DNA from 2 places in the Okibacterium sp. AC114 genome. Region 1 is predicted to be linked to the other one. Evidence: predicted binding sites of a transcription regulator. Region 1 holds the regulator's gene; the other holds the start of a gene.
The links. Region 1 encodes HrcA, which represses chaperone genes, less so after heat shock. Its sites were predicted from a motif close to TTNGCACTCGNNNNNNNCGAGTGCNAA; they were not measured.

Region 1 (10,499 bases):
CGGTCAAGGGACAGGGTCGCGACCCCGTCTTCGCGCTCGAACGCATGGTCACCGGCATCGCCTCGCGCGGCCGCTCCTTGCGATGACCGGCCTCGCCCCACCCCGCGGCCGCTCCCTGCGCTGACCGGCCTCGCCCCACCCCGCGTATACGAAAAAGCCCCGCCGAAGCGGGGCTATCTCGATAACTTGTGCGGGCTGGCTCCTCGGAAGGGGCCGTCCGCAAGAGAGACTGCTTAGAGAGCGGCGCCTCTTTAGAGAGCGGAGACCTTCTTGGCGAGAGCCGACTTGCGGTTCGCGGCCTGGTTCTGGTGGATGACACCCTTGCTCACAGCCTTGTCGAGCTTCTTGCCGGCCAGCTTGAGGGCGGCCTCGGCCTTGGTCTTGTCACCAGCGGTGACGGCGTCACGCGCGTGGCGCACGACCGTGCGGAGTTCGCTCTTGACCGCCTTGTTGCGCTCCTGAGCCTTCTTGTTGGTGCCAATTCGCTTGATCTGCGACTTGATATTTGCCACGTTATTACGCTTTCGTTCGACGACGTTTGGACGAGCCTCGGGAAAAACCCGAGACGTGCTCCGCGGGATGAACCCGGGGGCGTGCCGGTCGACGCGAGAGGGGCGCTTTCCGGCGAAAATCATGTGGAAGAATCCACACGCAAGCCAACAGGTAACGATACCAGCGAAAGGGGTTCGCGGCAATTCGTGCAGGCCGCCGCGACACACGCTCGCAACATCCCGCCGATACCTTTGGCTCATGCCGGAAATAGCCTCCCACATCGCCCTCGTTCCGCCCTCGGGCATCCGCGGCCTGTTCGAAATCGCGCTCACGCTCGACGATGTCAATCTGCTGGCGGTCGGCGAGCCCGACGTGCCCGTCGCTCCCCACATCATCGAGGCCGCGCAGGCGGCCTGGGGGAGAGACGAGACCAACTACACGGCCAACGGCGGCCTGCCCGAACTGCGTGACGCGATCGTCGACAAACTCGCCCGCGATAACGACGTCCATGTCGACCGCGAGCAGGTCTGGGTGACCATCGGCGCAACGCAGGCGTTGTTCCAGGCCATGGGCCTCATCCTCGACCCGGGTGACGAGGTGCTCGTGCCCGATCCCGGTTATACGACCTTCTCCATGAACGCGCGCATGCTGGGCGCCGTGCCCGTCGCCTACCCGCTGAGTGCCGAACGCGACTTCCAGCCGGACCTCGACGCGCTCGAGACCCTCATCACGCCCGAGACCAAGGCGATCATCGTGAACTCGCCGTCGAACCCGCTCGGCACGGTGCTTCCCGCCGACGTGGTCGACAAAATCCTGGCTCTCGCGCAGCGGCACGGGCTCTGGGTGATCAGTGACGAGGTCTACGAACGTTTCGTCTATGACGAGCCTCACATCTCGCTGGCGAGCCGCGACACCGACGACCGGGTACTGAGCGTCTTCTCGCTGTCGAAGACCTACGCGCTCACGGGCATCCGGGTCGGCTATCTCGTGACGCCTCCGGGGCTCGCGGCTGTCATGCGCACGCTGCAGGAGGCCATGATCAGCTGCGTGTCGACGCCAGCCCAGCGCGCCGCGATCGCCGCAATCACCGGTCCTCAGGATGCCGTCGACGACGCCAAGAAGCACTATCGCGACAACCTGAAAGCCGCCACCGACCTGCTCGACCGGCGCGGCATCCGCTATCTCGAACCGCGCGGCGCCTTCTACCTCTGGGCGGATGTCTCACATGCGACCCACGGCGACGTCGCCTCCTGGGCCGAACGCTTCCTTCTGACGGAACGCGTGGCCGTGGCGCCCGGCAGTGCCTTCGGTCGCTCGGGCGAGGGCTGGATCCGCATCTGCGTCGCCACCGGGCGCGGCCGCCTGCTGCAGGGGCTCGAGAAGCTTCCCGCGCCCGCCAGCTAGGCTCGCACCATGGCAACTCCTCTTCGCATCGTGGTCGCCGGGGCATCCGGTTTCATCGGCCGCTACCTGGTCGATTCGTTCCGCACCGACGGCTTCCAGGTGGCGACGATCGGGCGAGCGGATGCCGACGCGACCTGGGGTGACGCGGCCGCCATCGCCTCCCTTGTCGACGGTGCCGACGTCGTGCTCAACCTCGCCGGCCGCTCGGTCAATGCGCGCTACGGTGCCGCCCGCCGGGCCGAGATCTTGCACTCCCGCCTCACCACCACGCGTCAGCTGCACGCGGCCATCGAACGCGCCGAGAACCCGCCGCGCGTCTGGCTGAACGCCAGCACCGCCACCATCTACCGCCACGCCTTCGACCACCCGCAGACCGAATCGACGGGCGAACTGGGTGAAGGTTTCTCGGTCGCTGTCGCCCGCGCATGGGAGGGCGCCTTCTTCGAGGGCGATCTGCCCGGCACCCGCCGCGTCGCGCTGCGCATGGCCATCGTCCTCGGGCACGGCTCGGCGCTCGTCCCGCTCATCGCGCTCGCCCGCGCGGGTTTCGGTGGGCCGCAGTACGACGGTCGCTGGTTCGGCACGCCCGGCCGCCGCGCCTCCGGGGTCTACCACGAGCGCCGCGCCACGCACGGCCGACAGATGTTCTCGTGGGTGCACGTGCGCGACGTCGAGCGCATCATCCGCTTCCTCGTCGAGCACGACGAGCTCGACGGGCCCGTCAACGTGGTGTCGCCACATCCCGTCGACAACCGCACGCTCATGCGCATCATCCGCCGCTCCGTCAAGATGCCACTCGGGCTGCCGCTCTTCCGCTGGATGACCGAGCTCGGCGCCTCGGCCATCCGCACCGAATCCGAGCTGCTCCTGAAGAGCCGGTGGGTGCTGCCCGAGCGTCTGACCGCGGCCGGCTATGAGTTCGAACAGCCCGATCTCGACGCCGCCGTGCGGGACATCGTCGGCACCGACTGACGACGGACCGCCCTCCACCGCCACGCGAGACGACCGGCGACGGCACCCGACGCCCACTCGTGGGACAATGGGGCTTCGTCCATCTGTTCTACTTCCCGTGAGGATGTCGTGAGTCCCAAAGCCCTCCGCGCGCAGGAGCCCTCTGCCACTGATCCGGCTTTCATCCGGAACTTCTGCATCATCGCCCACATCGACCACGGCAAGTCCACGTTGGCCGACCGCATGCTGCAGATGACGGGCGTCGTCTCCGACCGCGATATGCGCGCCCAATACCTCGACCGCATGGACATCGAGCGCGAGCGCGGCATCACGATCAAAAGCCAGGCCGTGCGCATGCCCTGGTCGCAGGGCGCCGACACGTTCGCTTTGAACATGATCGACACCCCCGGCCACGTCGACTTCAGCTACGAGGTCTCGCGTTCTCTCGCGGCGTGTGAGGGTGCCATCCTGCTGGTCGACGCCGCACAGGGCATCGAGGCGCAGACCCTCGCCAACCTCTACCTGGCGCTCGAGAACGACCTCGAGATCATCCCGGTGCTCAACAAGATCGACCTGCCGGCCGCCGACCCCGACAAGTATGCCGCCGAGCTGGCGAGCCTCATCGGGGGAGACCCGGCCGACGTGCTGCGCGTCTCGGGCAAGACCGGTATGGGTGTCGAAGACCTACTCGACCGCGTCGTCGAGCGCATCCCCGCACCGAAGGGCGACGCCAACGCGCCCACGCGCGCCATGATCTTCGACTCGGTCTACGACAGCTACCGCGGCGTCGTCACCTACGTGCGCATGATCGACGGCAGCCTGTCGCCGCGCGAGCGCATCCAGATGATGTCCACGCGCTCCACGCACGAGCTGCTCGAGATCGGCGTCTCGAGCCCCGAGCCCATCCCGTCCAAGGGCCTGGGCGTCGGCGAGGTCGGCTACCTGATCACGGGCGTGAAAGACGTGCGTCTCTCCAAGGTCGGCGACACGGTCACCACGCTCAAGAGCCCCGCAACCGATGCGCTCCCGGGCTACACCGACCCGAAGCCCATGGTCTTCTCCGGCCTCTACCCCATCGACGGCGGCGACTACCCTGACCTGCGCGAAGCGCTCGACAAGCTCAAGCTGTCGGATGCCTCGCTCAACTACGAGCCCGAGACATCCGTGGCCCTGGGCTTCGGTTTCCGCTGCGGGTTCCTCGGCCTGCTGCACCTCGAGATCATCACCGAACGCCTCGAGCGCGAATTCGGCCTCGACCTCATCACCACGGCGCCCTCCGTCATCTATGAGGTGCGCACCGAAGACAAGAAGACCGTCACGGTCACGAACCCGTCCGAGTTCCCGACCGGCAAGATCCAAGCCGTGTCCGAGCCCGTCGTGCGCGCCGCCATCCTGGCGCCCAAGGACTACGTGGGCACGATCATGGAACTCTGCCAGTCCCGCCGCGGAACCCTGCTGGGCATGGAATACCTCGGCGAAGACCGCGTCGAGCTGCGCTACAGCATGCCGCTCGGCGAGATCGTCTTCGACTTCTTCGACCACCTGAAGAGCCGCACGCAGGGCTATGCCTCGCTCGACTACGAGCCCATGGGTGAGCAGGAGGCCGACCTGGTGAAGGTCGACATCCTGCTGCAGGGCGAGCAGGTCGACGCGTTCAGCGCCATCGTCCACCGCGAGAAGGCCTACGCCTACGGTGTGCTCATGACCGAGCGCCTCAAGAAGCTCATCCCGCGCCAGCAGTTCGAGGTGCCCATTCAGGCCGCCATCGGTGCCCGCATCATCGCGCGCGAATCCATCCGCGCCATGCGTAAAGATGTCCTCGCCAAATGCTACGGCGGTGACATCACCCGCAAGCGCAAGCTGCTCGAGAAGCAGAAAGAGGGCAAGAAGCGCATGAAGATGGTGGGCAAGGTCGAGGTTCCGCAGGAGGCGTTCATCGCCGCCCTGTCGGGGGACACCGAAGGTAAGGAGAAGAAGTAGCGTGCGTCGCAGCAACTTCGTCGACCTGCCCGTGAACTACGCGGCCGTCGGCGCCACCCAGGCAGCAGACCTGATGCAGTACCCGCCTGAGGGTTTCGTGCCGAGCGAGTCGTCCATCCGCCTGGGCAGCGGCGAGCAACGATTCCACACGGCCGCGGCTCAGCTGCTCACGTGGGGCGTGCAGCACGCCTCGGGCATCACGGTGAGCGACATCCACGTCGATGAGGGCGCCCAGTACGGCGGAATCCGTTACGCAGAAGACGGTTCGGCGCTCGAGCCCATCCACGCGGCCAGCGAGAAACGCTTCGGGTCGGATGGCTCGCCCTACATCGCCGCGGGCACGACGGCGCATCTGCGCGGCAGTGTCGACGGCGCGCACGTCGACGCCCGCATCCGTGTCGTCTATGTGGTCGAGGAGCCGACGCGTGTCGCCTTCGCCTACGGAACCGTCGACGCCCACCCCGTCTCGGGCGAGGAGTCGTTTCAGCTCGAACACCGCGACGACGATTCGGTCTGGTTCACGGTGCGCGCCTTCACACGCCCGCTGACGCTGACCTACCGCCTGCTGCCCGTGCTCGACCGCCGTCGCCGCAAGCGCCTGACGCAGGCCTACCTGCGCGCTCTCTCGCCCGCATTCCCCTCGGCGCCGCCCGCGTCCGCCGCTCAGGGTTCCTAGTGGCCGGAGCGTTGCCTCTCGGCGACCCGGCCCCGGCCGACGGACTGCTGCCCGTTTCGGCGGCGGCCGGTTCGGGTGACCGACCCTTCGGCATGTACCTCCACGTGCCCTTCTGCCGCGTGCGCTGCGGTTACTGCGACTTCAACACCTACACGTCGGATGAGCTGCGCGGAGCGAAACGCACCGACTACGCGGGTCAGGCCGTCGATGAGGTGCGGCTGTCGGCACACGTGCTCCGCGAGTCCGGCGTCGCGCCGCGCCCCGTGTCGACCGTCTTCTTCGGGGGCGGAACCCCGACCCTTCTGCCGGCGGCCGACCTGGCCCTGATGCTCGCCGCCGTGCGCGACGAACACGGCTTCGCCCCCGGGGCCGAGGTCACCACCGAGGCCAACCCCGACTCGGTCGATCGGGACTACCTCGCCACCCTGAAAGAGGCGGGCTTCACGCGCGTGTCCTTCGGCATGCAATCGGCGGTGCCGCATGTGCTCGCCACGCTCGAGCGCACACACGACCCCGAACGCGTTCCGCTCGTCGTCGCCTGGGCGCGCGAGGTGGGCCTGCAGGTGTCGGTCGACCTCATCTATGGTACGCCCGGCGAGACTCTGGCCGACTGGGAACGCTCGATCGACCAGGCCCTGGCGACGCAGCCCGACCACATCTCGGCTTACTCGCTCATCGTCGAGCCGGGCACCAAGCTGGCTCGCCAGATCCGCTCGGGTCAGGTGGCCGAACCCGACGAAGACCTGCAGGCCGACATGTACGACCTCGCCGACGGGCGCTTCCAGGATGCGGGTTACGGCTGGTACGAGGTGAGCAACTGGTCAACGGGCCACGACACCCGCTCGCGCCACAACCTGTCCTACTGGACGGGCGCCGACTGGTGGGGCATTGGCCCCGGAGCCCACTCGCACGTGGGTGGCGTGCGCTGGTGGAACGTGAAGCATCCCGCCGCCTACGCAGGCCGCATGGCCGAGGGATCCTCACCGGCCGCCGGGCGCGAAACGCTCGACGACGACGTGCAAGAGATGGAACGCATCATGTTGGGCGTGCGCATTGCTGACGGTCTCGACATCCGCTCACTCGCGCCCGAGGGTCGCGTGGCCGTCGCCGGGCTCATCGCCGACGGTTTCGTGGATGCCGCAGCCGCCCTGCGCGGACACCTCGTGCTCACTCGTCCCGGCCGTCTCATGGCCGACGCGGTCGTCAGGCGCCTGACCGACTACTGAGTGAAGCTCGGCTGACGCCCGCGTGTTTCTCAACGGCAGAAGGGCCGCCCCGAGTGGGGCGGCCCTTCTGGTCGAGCTGGTGTCGCGCTACTTGATGAGGCGCAGCGAGAACGGGTAGCGGTAGCTGCCGCCCTGCGTCACGCGCACGCCACCGATGATCGAGAAGACCAGGTTGACGACGTAGAGCGCACCCTGCAGCAGGCCGAAGATGCCCGCGATGCCGTAGGCACCCGTTGAGTAGAGGATGGCCTGGATGATGCCGATGACGATCGACAGCGCGATGTAGCCGATGAGGAACGTGATCTGCCAGTTCAGCGCCTCTTTCGACTCTTCGCGCACGCGCGGGCCGCGGTCCTTGAAGACGAGGAAGATGATGAGCGAGGGCAGGAGCCACAGCACGCCGAGGAAGTGCGAGAGGCTGGCCCACAGCTTGTCATCGGCGGGGGAGAGGGGCTGGGGGCCGTAACCGGGCTGCCCACCGAACTGCGGGGGAACGGGGCCGCCGGGGCCGCCGTGCTGGCCGGGCTGGCCGTATGGCTGACCCGGCTGCTGGCCATAGGGCGGCTGGCCCTGCTGGCCGTACTGTCCGGGCTGGCCCTGGGGCTGACCGTATTGTCCGGGCTGGCCCTGGGGCTGACCGTACTGTCCCGGCTGGCCCTGAGACTGACCGCTCGGCGCACCGAACGGCTGCTGCGGGGACTGCTGGCCATAAGGAGCACCCTGCGGCGGCTGACCGAAGTGACCGGGCTGGGACTGCCCGGGCTGCGACTGCCCCGCGGGTGCACCGAAGGGCGGCTGGCCAGGCTGCTGGCCGTAGGGCGAACCGGGCGCCTGCGGCTGCTCGGGTGCGTGAGGCTGCTCGGGCGCCTGCGGCTGCGAGGGCTGCTGCGGTTGTCCGTACGGTGAAGCGGCCTCGGGCTGGCCCGGCTGGCGGCCCGCAGCGCTGCCGTCGATCGGTGGCACCGGCGCGCCGTTCGACGCGTCGTCGGGTTTCTTCTCGGCCGGGTCTTGCCCGTGTGCATCAGTCATGCCCTCAAAGTAGCGCCTCGCGGTGCCGTGCGGCAATTGGCCGAGCCGAGGTTACGGAGGTAGAATTGGCACTCTGAGCAAACGAGTGCCAACCGGCCCGCCGCCCGATGCGGCCGAGCGACACTGCCGACACCGAGGGGAGTAGCCGATGCCATCCGATCGCGGTCTCGAAGTCCTCCGTGCCATCGTGCAAGATTATGTCGCCAGCCGTGAGCCGGTCGGGTCGAAAGCCATCGTCGAGCGTCATTCGTTCGGCGTCTCAGCGGCCACCATCCGCAACGATATGGCGCAGCTCGAAGACGAAGAACTGATCGTCGCCCCGCACACCTCGTCCGGCCGAGTGCCGACCGACAAGGGCTACCGCCTGTTCGTCGACCAGCTCGCCGATCGGCGCCCGCTCTCGGCCGCGCAGCGTGAGGCCATCGAGGCATTCCTCGGGCAGTCGGTCGGGCTCGACGATGTGCTGTCGCGCACCGTCCGTCTGCTCGCTCAACTCACCAACCAGGTCGCGATCGTGCAATACCCGTCGTTCGCCAGGGCCCAGGTTCGGCACATCGAGCTCGTCTTCCTCGCCGACCACCGCCTGCTCGTCGTGCTCATCACCGATAACGGCCGGGTCGAGCAGCGCGTCGTCGAGTCCCCGCTCGTCACGCTCGAGACCGACGTCGAGTCGCTCAAGCAGCGCTTCAACCAGGCGGCCGTCGGCATCGGTGTGGCGGATGCCGGGGCGGCACTCGAGCGACTCGCCAACGATGCGCGTCCCGACGAGGCCCCGCTCATCGCATCCATCGTCGCCGCCCTGATCGACCAGCTCTCGGCCTATCGTCAAGATCGGCTGGTGATGGCGGGGGCCGCCAACCTGGCTCGCACCGAAGAGGACTTCTCGGGCAGCATCTATCCCGTGCTCGAGGCGCTCGAGCAGCAGGTCATCCTGTTGCGCCTGTTCGGCGAGCTGCAGGCCGACCCGTCCGGCGTCGCGTCGTCGAGCGTCATCGCGCGCATCGGGCAGGAGAATGCGTCGTTCGGTCTGTCCCAGACTTCTATCGTCACGAGCAACTACCGTTCCTCTGCGGGCGAACTCTCGCGCCTCGGCGTTCTCGGACCGACGAGAATGGATTACTCCAACAACATCGCCGCGGTTCGCGCGGTGGCCCGTTATCTGTCCCGGCAACTCGGCGACGGCTGACCCCCTCTCTTTCTGCCCCACACTTTCTGCACCACACTTTCTGCACCACTTCTCGACCTCATTACCCTCTGAACATTTCCCGGCCCGGAGACCCCTCCGACCGGGATCGACGAAAGGCCTTCGGTGGCTGACCACTACGACGTACTAGGCGTGTCGCGCGACGCTTCCCCCGACGAGATCAAGAAGGCATACCGCCGTCTGGCGCGTGAGCTGCACCCCGATGTGAACCCGGCGGCCGAGGCCTCCGAGCGGTTCAAAGACGTCACCCACGCCTATGACGTGTTGAGCGATCCGCAGCAACGCGAGCGCTACGACCTGGGCGATCAGGGCGGCGCCGGTTTCGGTGGCGCGGGCGGCTTCGGCGGTTTCGGCGACATCTTCGACACGTTCTTCGGCGGCGGTGGCCAGCAGCGCGGCCCCAAATCGCGCCAGGAGCGCGGTCAGGACGCTCTGCTCCGCGTCGAGCTCGACCTCAGCGAGGTCATCTTCGGCACACACCGCGACCTCGAGGTCGACACGGCCGTGCTCTGCGAGACCTGCCAAGGTTCGTGCTGTCAGCCCGGCACGTCTCCCGTGACCTGCGACATCTGCCACGGTTCGGGCCAGATCCAGCGCCAGGTGCGTTCGCTGCTCGGCAACGTCGTCACGTCGGCGCCCTGCGGCACCTGCCGCGGCTACGGAACCGTCATCCCCGCGCCGTGCGCCACCTGCCAGGGCCAGGGTCGCGTTCGCGCGCGCCGCACGGTTCCCGTCGACATCCCCGCCGGCGTCGACACGGGCCTGCGCCTGCAGATGCCCGGCTCGGGTGAGATCGGCCAGGCGGGCGGCCCCAACGGCGACCTCTACCTCGAGATGAAGGTGCGACACCACGACATCTTCAGCCGCGACGGCGACGACCTGCTGTGCACGCTCGAAGTTCCCATGACCGACGCCATCCTGGGCACCGAGACGACCGTGCCCGCGCTCGACGGAGATGTGCCGCTCGAGGTGCGCCCGGGTGTGCAGTCGTCCGAGGTGCTCACCATCAAGGGCCGCGGCATCACCAAGCTGCGCGGTTCGGGTCGCGGTGACCTGCGCGTCGGCATCCATGTGGTCACGCCCACGAAGCTCGACCACAAGGAGCGCGAGCTCATCAAGTCGTTCGCGTCGCACCGCAAGCAGTCGGGCCCGAAGCTCGGACAGTTCCAGCAGGGGCTGTTCCAGAAGCTGCGCGACCGCTTCATGAACGCCTAGCGGGCACCGATATGAGCAGCCTGTTCCTGCGGGAGGATCTGACCGAGGCGCCCGTCGGCGAAACCGTCGAATTGACGGGCGCCGAAGCCAAACACGCAGCAACCGTGAACCGTGTCCGCGTGGGCGAAACGGTCAGCGTCGGCAACGGCGCGGGGCTCCTGGCCACGGGCGTGGTCGAGGCGTCGAGCCCGTCGAGCGTCGTCATCCGTGTCGAGCACTCAGAGCGGGCGGATGCCGCGACCCCGGCGCTCGTGCTCGTGCAAGCCCTGGCCAAGGGCGACCGTGACGAGCGCGCCGTTCAGGCCGCGACCGAACTGGGCGT
Region 2 (10,499 bases), 570 kb from region 1:
GCCACCTACCGCACCTTCGCCGCCGTCGCCGCGGTGCTCGCCTCCTGGCCCGAGCGCGATCTGCCCGACGCCGAGGCCCTCACGAACGAGCCGGCACCCGCCATCGACGGCTTCACCGCCCCCTCGAGCGCCGGAGCATCCGCGGTCTCGGGCTCGGCCGCTGCAACCGCCGCCGCCGCTTCAGCTGGCCCCACCGGGGTGCCCGCCTCGCCCGACGCAGCCGCCGAGCAGCACCACGGCGGCCATGCCAGCGTCCCGTCCGGCGCCCGCAGCACCCAGACCATCCCCATCACGGCCCCCGAGTCGCTCGCCTCCGAGCGCGCATTCGAGGCCCTGTCGGCCGTCGCCGAAATGGTCATCGAGCTCACGCAGATGCCGGCGCGGGAATTGGGTCGCGGCGGCCTCGGCCAGCCCGACACCAAGCGCATGGCCGAGTCGATGCACGTCGAGCCCACGGCCGTCACCACCTACTTCGACCTCGCACGCCGCGCGGGTTTCGTCACCCTCGAATCGACCGGCTGGCTGTCCACACCCGACGGCGAGCGCTGGCTGCGCGGCAGCATCGTCGACCGCTGGTCCCTGCTCGCGAGCACCTGGCTCGAGTCCGTCCCCACCGAGGTGCGCGCGGCCCTCGCGCCGCTCGCGCAAAGCTCATGGGGTCAGGCCCTCACGTCCTACGCCGCCTGGCTGTACCCCGCGGGCAGCGGTTGGATCACCACCCAACTCGCACGCGTCACCGCACAGGCCGAGGCCCTCGGCATCACCACGACGGGCCACCCCACATCCGTCGGCGTCACCGTGCTCGAAAAGGGTGCGGATGCCGCAGCCGCCCTTCTCGCCGACAGCCTCCCGCACCAGGTCGACAACGTCTACATCCAGCACGACCTCAGCATCGTCAGCCCGGGCCCTCTCAACCCCACGGCCGATCTGCGCCTCCGCGGAATCGCCGGCCTCGAAGCCCGTGCACAAGCCGCCAGCTACCGTCTGAGCGCCGAATCGGTCACCAAGGCGCTGTCCTCCGGCGAGACCGCCGACAGCATCCTCGAGTTCCTGTCCAAGATCTCGCTGACCGGCATCCCGCAGCCCGTCGACTACCTCGTGCGCGAGAGCGCCAAGCGTTTCGGCCGCGTCCGTGTCGGCACCCTGCCCGAGTCCGAGGCCCTCGAGTCGCCGAGCGGTGCGCGCACCTACGTGCGTTCCGACGACGAACACCTGATCAGCCAGATCTCGGTCGATCACTCACTCACGGCCGTCGCGCTCCACCAGTCCGGCCGCAACCGCCTCGTCAGCCGCTTCGCCGACGACGTGGTGTTCTGGGCGCTGGTCGACGCGCGCTACCCGGTCGCCGCCGAGACCATCGACGGCGAGATCCGCACCCCGCGCCGCCGAGCCCTGCGTGCGCGCCCCACACCGCCGCCGCCCGCCGACTACTCCCCGCTGATCGCGCGTCTGCGCGAGAACACGGCCGTCGAGGGCGATGCCTCCGACGAGGCCTGGTTGGCGCGCCAACTCGACGCGGCCATCAAGGCGAAGCAGACAGTGCTCGTGCTGGTCTCGCTCCCGGGCGGGGTCGAACGCGAATTCCTGCTCGAGCCGACGGCCGTCGCCGCGGGTCGCTTGCGCGGTCGCGATCGTGCCGCCGACATCGAGCGCACGCTGCCGATCAAGAACATCACGCGCCTGAAGCCTGCCTGATCGGGGCTGGCGGCACGCGTCATCCGTTCTCAGAAAGCGCGACTAAACTGAGCAGTTATGTCTGACGGACCACTGATCGTCCAAAGCGACCGCACCGTGCTGCTCGAGGTCGCGCACCCTCTCGCCGAGGAAGCGCGGCACGACCTCGCCGTCTTCGCCGAGCTCGAACGTGCCCCCGAGCACATCCACACCTACCGCATCACGCGCCTCGGACTCTGGAACGCGCGTGCCGCCGGCCACGAGGCCGAAGACATGATCGGCACGCTCGAGAAGTACTCGAAGTTCGCCATCCCCCAGACCGTCACGATCGACATCGCCGAGACGGTGTCGCGTTATGGCCGCCTCAACATCGAGCGGGATGACGAGGGCGCCCTCATTTTGCGCTCGCTCGACGAAGCCGTCATCGCCGAGGTCGCCAACGCCAAGCGCATCGCGCCCCTCCTGATCGGAAACCCGGCCCCCGGCGTCTTCCTCGTCGAGCCCTGGGCGCGCGGCCAGCTCAAACAAGAGCTCGTGAAGCTCGGATGGCCGGCCGAAGACCTCGCGGGCTACACCCCAGGCACCCCCCACGTCATCGACCTGAAGGAAGACGGCTGGGCCCTGCGGGACTACCAGAACAAGGCCGTGCAGAACTTCTTCGACGGCGGCTCGGGCGTCGTCGTGCTCCCCTGTGGAGCGGGCAAGACACTCGTGGGCGCGGGCGCCATGGCCACGGCCAAGACCAACACGCTCATCCTCGTGACCAACACGGTCTCGGCGCGTCAGTGGCGCGACGAGCTGCTCAAGCGCACGACGCTGACGGCCGACGAGATCGGCGAATACTCGGGTGAGGTCAAAGAGGTCAAACCCGTCACGATCGCCACCTACCAGATCCTCACGGCCCGCCGAAAAGGCGAATACACGCACCTGGCCCTGCTCGACGCCATGGACTGGGGCCTCGTGGTCTACGACGAGGTGCACCTGCTGCCCGCGCCCGTCTTCAAGCTCACAGCCGAACTGCAGGCCCGCCGCCGCCTCGGCCTCACGGCCACGCTCGTGCGCGAAGACGGCCGCGAGGGCGACGTGTTCAGCCTCATCGGCCCGAAGCGTTTCGACGCGCCGTGGAAAGAGATCGAGGCGCAGGGCTACATCTCCCCCGCCACCTGCTACGAGGTGCGCATCGACCTGCCGCAGTCCGAGCGACTCACCTACGCGGCCGCGGCCGACGACGAGCGCTACCGTCTCGCCGCCACGGCTCCCGCCAAGTTGGACGTCGTGCGCGAGCTCGTAAAGAAGCACAAGGGTGAGCGCATCCTCGTCATCGGCCAGTACCTCGACCAGATCGACGAACTCGCCACGGCCCTCGGAGCCCCGCAGCTCACCGGATCGACACCCGTCGACGAGCGCGAGCGCTTGTTCCAGGCGTTCCGCGTGGGCGAAGAGCAGGTGCTCGTCGTGTCGAAGGTCGCCAACTTCTCGGTCGACCTGCCCGAGGCCACCGTCGCCATTCAGGTGTCTGGGTCGTTCGGTTCGCGCCAGGAAGAGGCTCAGCGCCTCGGCCGCCTGCTGCGCCCCAAGGAGTCGGGCCTGGCCGCCAACTTCTATACGCTCGTGGCCCGCGACACGGTCGACCAGGACTTCGCGCAGAACCGCCAGCGCTTCCTCGCCGAACAGGGCTACAGCTACACCATCCTCGACGCCGACAGCATCGCGGCCTAGGCCGGCAGGGCGCTCGGATGCCGTCGAGCCGGCGCCCTGCGCACATCCCTAGCGCTCCCAGACAACGTGCAGACAACACGCAGATACTAGGGGCATGACCGGACCACGCATCCTTATCGTCGACGACGAACCCAACATCCGCGACCTCCTCACCACGAGCCTGCGTTTCGCCGGTTTCGCGGTGCGTGCGGTCGGCAACGGGGCTCAGGCCATCTCGGCCGTTCTCGAAGAAGAGCCCGACCTGATCATCCTCGACGTGATGCTGCCCGATATGAACGGCTTCGGCGTCACCAAGCGTCTGCGCTCCTCGGGCTACACGGCCCCCATCCTCTTCCTCACGGCCAAAGACGACACCGAAGACAAGATCACGGGTCTCACGGTCGGCGGCGACGACTACGTCACCAAGCCGTTCAGCCTCGACGAGATCGTCGCGCGCATCAAGGCCATCCTGCGTCGCACCATGCATGCCGACGAAGACGCGGTCATCCGTGCCGGCGAGCTCACCATGGATCAAGACACGCACGAAGTCCTCGTGGGCGAGACGGCCATCGAGCTCAGCCCCACCGAGTTCAAGCTGCTGCGCTACCTCATGCTCAACCCCAACCGCGTTCTCAGCAAAGCCCAGATCCTCGACCACGTGTGGGAGTACGATTTCAACGGTGACGCGGGAATCGTCGAGAGCTACATCTCTTACCTGCGCCGCAAGCTCGACCAGTTCTCGTCAGAACCCCTCATCCAGACCAAGCGTGGCTTCGGCTACATGTTGAAGACCGGTAAGGCCTGATCCGCACCCAATGAACGATTCCCTCTCCGAGTGGTGGAATTCGATTTCGCTGCGCACCAAAATCACCGGTGTCACCGTCATCGTCCTCGCCATGGGGTTGCTACTCGCGGGAGTCGGCACGGTCGCCATTCTGAAGCCGGCGCTCACCAACCAGGTCAACGCCAAGCTGCAGGCTCAGGCTCAAAACGAATACATCGCGGGTCTCGTCGACAACAACGTGGTGCTCGACGGGTCGAACTCCGACTTCTATGTCGCGTTCTACGACCCGACGGGTTCCTACGTGGGCAACACGTGGCGCAGCAAACCGTCCAGCACGCTGCCCGTTCCGCCTGCAACGTTCACGCTCGAGCAGGCGGCCGGGCGCGACCTGGTGCCGTTCGAGCTGCACAACGCCAACGGTGCGGTCACCTACTCGGCCGTCGCCGCCCCCATCCGGTGGGATGACGGGCGCAGCACGGGTGTGGCCGTCGTAGCCATGTCGATGCGTGAAACCGACAATGTCGTCGCCACCTACCTCACGATCTTCTTCGGCCTGGGGCTCGGGGTCATCATCCTCGGGGCCGTGCTGACACGTTTGCTCGTGACATCCACGTTCCAGCCGTTGCGGGATGTCGAGAGCACCGCCGCCGCCATCGCCAAGGGCGACTTCAGCCAACGCCTCAGCGTCTCGACCCCCAACACCGAGGTCGGCCGCCTGAACCGTTCGCTCAACACCATGTTGAACCGCATCGACCAGGCGTTCTCCGACCGCAGCAAGACCATCAGCCAGATGCGCCGCTTCGTGGGCGACGCCAGCCACGAATTGCGCACACCCCTCGTCACCGTGCGGGGCTATGCCGAGCTCTACCGCATGGGCGCCCTGCAGACCCCCGACGACGTCGCCCAGGCCATGGAGCGCATCGAGAAAGAGGCCATCCGCATGGGCGGCCTCGTCGAAGACCTGCTCGAGCTCGCGCGCCTCGACGAGACGAAGCCGCTCGTGCGCACGGTCGTCGATCTGACCCCGATCGCGCGTGACGCCGCCATGGATGCTTCCGCCGCGTCGCAAGATCGCACGGTCACAGTCGTCGCCGACAACCCGCCCCAGACCGCGCTGTGCGCCACCCCGGCCTCCGCATCGGAGCCAGCCCTGGGTGCCGCCGCGGGCGCATTCGCATCCGCCGGTTCCGGCGCGGGCACCGATGCCCGGGCCGCCGAGGCCGCGCGCACCGGCGACGGCACGCCTGACGCCGCCGGGTCTCGCAACGCCCCCGCCTCAGACGGCCAGACGGCCGCCACCGCGCCCCTCGTGCGCCGCTCCCGTGCCGACGGCACCGGACAGGCTGCCGCAACGGGTCCCATCGCTTATGCGGGCGCGACGCTCGCACGCCTCCGGTCCCGTCGTCCTCGTTCCGGCGCCCCCGGCGTCGGCCGCGAGACCGGCGAGCACGACATCATCGACATGTCCGCCTCCGAGGGCCTCGACGGCGTGCGCCCCGAGACCCCCGCGCTCGTCTATGCCGAAGAGAACAAGATCCGCCAGGTGGTCACCAACCTCATCGGCAACGCCCTGCGCTTCACACCGCCCGGAAGCCCCATCGAGATCGGCGTCTCGGCCAACCCCGACGCCGGCACCGCGACCATCGCGGTCATCGATCACGGCGAGGGCGTGCCCCCGCAGATCCGCGACAAGATCTTCGAGCGCTTCTGGCGCGCTGACAGCTCCCGCACCCGCGAAACCGGCGGCAGCGGCCTCGGGCTCGCCATCGTGTCCTCGATCATCCGGGCCCACGAAGGCACCGTGACGGTCGACGAGACGCCGGGTGGCGGAGCCACCTTCCGCGTCACCCTGCCGCTCCTCGACGCCCAGCGCGCCGCCGAGCTGGCTCCGCGCGGCGGCGACACCTCCCCCGCAACCCGCTAGCGCGAGCAACAGCGGCTGCCCCTGCAACAGTGACTGGGACTGCGGCTGCCCCTACGACAGATTGCGGCTGCAGCTAGGTCTGCACCTGCGGCTGCGGCTACGGCTACGGCTACGGCTACGGCTACGGCTACGGCTACCGCTACGCAACATGTTCACCCGTATATATTCGCCGCGCGGTTAAACGACGAGAGGCGCCCTCCCGAAGGAGGACGCCTCTCGTGTGTGCAGGACTTAGAAGTCCATGCCACCGGTGGGGTCGGCCGGGGCCGGAGCGTTGCGCTCGGGCTTGTCGGCGACGACGGCCTCGGTGGTGAGGAACAGACCGGCGATGGAGGCGGCGTTCAGCAGGGCCGAACGGGTCACCTTCACCGGGTCGTTGATGCCGGCGGCCAGCATGTCGACGTACTCGCCGGTGGCGGCGTTGAGGCCGTGTCCGACGGGCAGGTTGCGAACCTTCTCGGCCACGACGCCGGGCTCGAGGCCGGCGTTGAGGGCGATCTGCTTCAGCGGGGCGTCGATGGCGACGCGCACGATGTTGGCACCGGTCGCCTCGTCACCCGTGAGGTCGAGCTTGTCGAAAGCGGTCTTGCCGGCCTGGATCAGGGCGACACCACCACCGGCGACGATACCCTCTTCGACGGCTGCCTTCGCGTTGCGAACGGCGTCTTCGATGCGGTGCTTGCGCTCCTTGAGCTCGACCTCGGTAGCGGCACCGGCCTTGATGACCGCGACACCGCCGGCGAGCTTCGCCAGGCGCTCCTGCAGCTTCTCGCGGTCGTAGTCGCTGTCGGTGTTCTCGATCTCTTTACGGATCTGAGCAACGCGACCGGCGATCTGCTCGGCGTCGCCGGCACCCTCGACGATGGTGGTCTCGTCCTTGGTGATGACGACCTTGCGAGCGCGACCCAGCAGGTCGAGCGTCACGTTCTCGAGCTTGAGGCCGACCTCTTCGCTGATGACCTGACCACCGGTGAGGATGGCGATGTCCTGCAGCTGGGCCTTGCGGCGGTCACCGAAGCCGGGGGCCTTGACGGCGACCGACTTGAAGATGCCACGGATCTTGTTGACGACGAGCGTCGCGAGAGCTTCGCCGTCGACGTCCTCGGCGATGATGAGGAGCTGCTTGCCCGACTGGATGACCTGGTCGACGATCGGCAGCAGGTCTTTGATGTTCGAGATCTTCGAGTTCGCGATCAGGATGTAGGGGTCTTCGAAGACCGCTTCCTGACGGTCGGCGTCGGTCACGAAGTAAGCCGACAGGTAACCCTTGTCGAAACGCATACCCTCGGTGAGCTCGAGCTCGGTGCCGAACGTGTTCGACTCCTCGACGGTGACGACACCTTCCTTACCGACCTTGTCGATCGCCTCGGCGATGATCGCACCGATCTGCGGGTCGGCGGCGGAGATAGACGCCGTGGCGGCGATCTCTTCCTTGGTCTCGATTTCCTTGGCAGCGGAGATGAGCTCGGCCGAGACGGCGGCGACGGCCTTCTCGATGCCCTTCTTCAGGCTGATGGGGTCTGCACCGGCGGCCACGTTGCGAAGTCCTTCGCGAACGAGGGCCTGAGCCAGGACGACGGACGTCGTGGTGCCGTCACCGGCAACGTCGTCGGTCTTCTTGGCGACCTCTTTGACCAGCTCGGCGCCGATCTTCTCGTACGGGTCGTCGAGTTCGATCTCCTTGGCGATGGACACGCCGTCGTTGGTGATCGTGGGGGCGCCCCACTTCTTCTCGAGGACAACGTTGCGACCGCGGGGCCCGAGGGTGACTCGGACGGCGTCGGCCAGCGTGTTCAAGCCACGCTCGAGGCCGCGGCGGGCCTCTTCGTCAAAAGCAATGATCTTAGCCATTGTGTTTTTCGTCCCTCCCGGACGTCATGAACGTATTTAGCACTCAGGTTGATCGAGTGCTAACACGATTCTGGCACTCTCCCCCACCGAGTGCAAGCCGCGTGACCGGGAATGAAGAACGCCGCCCGCGGTGTGCGAGCGGCGTTCTCCGTGATCGTTGATGCGGTCTCAGGCGAGGCGCACCGACTCCGCCTGCGGGCCCTTTGCCCCGGTGCCGACCTCGAACACGACGGCCTGGCCCTCTTCGAGAACCTTGTAGCCGGACATGTCGATCGCCGAATAGTGGACGAAGACGTCCTGTCCCTCTCCGTCGACGGTGATGAAGCCGAAACCTTTTTCAGCGTTGAACCATTTCACGGTCCCGTTCGCCATGAGTAACTCCCAGTTGCTGTGTTATTTCCGCACCAACGTTTTGCCTGTGCGGGGTCTACTGCATATGTGAGGATGCAGCCATCGTGCGTATCGAGGCCGATCCGGGTGGAGCGTACTGACGGCAAAATGTGTGACCAATTTCAGATAGTAATGAAATGGACAGCCAGGTCAACGGGTAAATGACCCGATATCGCGATTGCGTACAACAATTCAATGAGAATTAAACATCGCCGAAATATGCGGGCGGTTTCGGGGCGCGCTCCGGCCGTTACGGGGCAGTCGTCGTGGGCGTGTAGTCGGTGCCGAGCACGATCGTGATGGTGGTCGCCTCACCCTCGGCTCCGGCATCCGGCGCCTCGGTTTCGGTGAGCAGCTGGATGGTCGCGCCACCCAGCGCCTGGGCGAGCCCCCTGGCCACACCTTCCTGAGCGGAATCCCGGTAGTAGACGATGGTGGTCTCGACGTCGGTCGAGGTGGAGTTGCTCGGAGTGATGCTCTGCTCCCAGCCCGCGGCGTTGAGCTGCGAGATGGCCGTCGCGGCGAGACCCGCGGTCTTCGTGCCGTTGAGCACCACGATCTCGGCGTTCGGATCGATGGTGGGTGCCGCGGTCGGAACCTCGCTGGCGGGTGCGGTGCCCGAGGCCACGGGCGTATCGGTGAACTGCACCCGGTCGCTCAGCACGTTGATGGCCACGGCGCCGATGGCGACGAGGAGGAGCGTGATGACGGCGGCGACCACGAACCCGATCCAGCCGCGACGCTTGGCGGGCGCACGGTGCGCACCCACGCGTTTGAGGTCGCGCGGCGCTTCGTCGAACCGGTCTTTCGGGTAGCTCTGTCCCATGGCTTAGTCGTTGGTCCTCTGGGTCGGGTCAGGGGCGTCGCACCGGGCGACATCCGCTCGCCTCATAGGCTGCGCCGGGCACGCGCGTCGCGGCGGGCGAGGCGTCGATCGTGCAGGCGGCGGAGTCGGTTGACGAGCAACGGATCGTGGGCGACCGCCAGGGGGGATTCCAGCAGTGCGCCCAGCAACTGATAGTAGCGGGCGGGGCTCAGCGAGAAGGTGTTGCGAATGGCCTCGTCCTTGACGGACTGTTCGCGCCACGTGCGATTCTCGAAGTCGAGGATGGCTGCCGACAGTTCGTCGAGTCGGTCACCGGTCGTTCGAGCTTCGTTTTGAGCTTGTGTCGACATCAGGCGGGCCTCCTCACGAGCGCCATACTATCCAGCGCCACCTGAGCGCCCGCTCACCGCCCTCGGCGTTTGTCGAACCCGTCACTCAGACAAATCGCAGCCACTGGCCGTGTGGTCCGGCGACGGCGACGGGTTCGCCGTCGAGCGCCACGATGAAACGACCCGGTTCGGATGCGGCGGCCCCCGTCCCCTCGATCGCGGCGAGTCGCTCGGCCAGATCGGGCAGCACGCGCTCCCCCTCGTTCGAGATCCACCGCACGCCCAGCCGCCCAACCTCCCGGGCGAACTCCTCGCGCCGCACCGGGGACAGGTAAGCCAGCACGCCCGCGGTGACGACGACCGGGGTCGTGCCGGCGGGCGCACGGGCAACCAGCGCAGCGAGATCGTCCACGGCATCTCCGGTGACGAGGAGCGGCGGGTTTTGTCGCACGATGTCGAGTGCCGCCTCGATTCGCGAGCGCCGCTCGGTCTCTTCGGGCCAGAGGAGCGTCAGAAACCAGCGGATGTCTTCGGTATCCCGCACATCGATGGGCGCGAGATCGATGCCGGCACGCCAAGCGATGCGCGGCATCCGTGTCGGCAGCACAGGCGTGGTGCGAATTGCCTCAGCCGGCACCCGCGCAGCATCATCACCGGCATGACCCGTCAGATCGGGGGCGTCCCCCATAGGGTCGTCGAGCTCGGCGGGTTCGAGCGTCAGCTGGTGCCGGCCCGCCGAATCCGTGACCGTTATCGCGGTCTCCAGCACGACCGGGCCGGGGCCGTCTTCCGGGTCGAGACGCCAGACGCCGTCATCCGGGTCGAACTCTCGAGCGCCGGGGTTCGTGACGAGACGGCGGACGCGGCTCGAATCCGTGAACCGGAAGCTGTAGCGGTCGGGGTACAGACACAGCCCGGCCGACGCCCCCACTTCGATCAGCGCGAGCGGCCCCTCAGCGTCATCGATCTGCGCCAACACCGGCAGGATGCTCGCGGTGCGACCCGGCTCGTTCGTCTGCGTCG

Region 2: a site for HrcA is predicted at 7,968-7,994, ahead of groL (chaperonin GroEL). Genes of this name have one in related genera too.

Annotation. Positions count from the first base shown of each region.
Region 1 is NZ_CEEDBR010000001.1:1,390,409-1,400,907, forward strand. It holds gene holA (DNA polymerase III subunit delta) at 1-86, shown strand, start outside; gene rpsT (30S ribosomal protein S20) at 252-512, opposite strand; gene ACZ6IE_RS06660 (pyridoxal phosphate-dependent aminotransferase) at 751-1,896, shown strand; gene ACZ6IE_RS06665 (epimerase) at 1,906-2,868, shown strand; gene lepA (translation elongation factor 4) at 2,977-4,827, shown strand; gene ACZ6IE_RS06675 (DUF1990 family protein) at 4,829-5,503, shown strand; gene hemW (radical SAM family heme chaperone HemW) at 5,503-6,729, shown strand; gene ACZ6IE_RS06685 (DUF4870 domain-containing protein) at 6,817-7,758, opposite strand; gene hrcA (heat-inducible transcriptional repressor HrcA) at 7,907-8,944, shown strand; gene dnaJ (molecular chaperone DnaJ) at 9,068-10,177, shown strand; gene ACZ6IE_RS06700 (16S rRNA (uracil(1498)-N(3))-methyltransferase) at 10,189-10,499, shown strand, end outside.
Region 2 is NZ_CEEDBR010000001.1:822,324-832,822, reverse strand. It holds gene ACZ6IE_RS04020 (helicase-associated domain-containing protein) at 1-1,695, shown strand, start outside; gene ACZ6IE_RS04015 (DNA repair helicase XPB) at 1,753-3,393, shown strand; gene ACZ6IE_RS04010 (response regulator transcription factor) at 3,488-4,177, shown strand; gene ACZ6IE_RS04005 (sensor histidine kinase) at 4,188-6,080, shown strand; gene groL (chaperonin GroEL) at 6,312-7,931, opposite strand; gene ACZ6IE_RS03995 (cold-shock protein) at 8,100-8,303, opposite strand; gene ACZ6IE_RS03990 (LytR C-terminal domain-containing protein) at 8,572-9,147, opposite strand; gene ACZ6IE_RS03985 (DUF3263 domain-containing protein) at 9,210-9,497, opposite strand; gene ACZ6IE_RS03980 (DUF2332 domain-containing protein) at 9,583-10,499, opposite strand, start outside.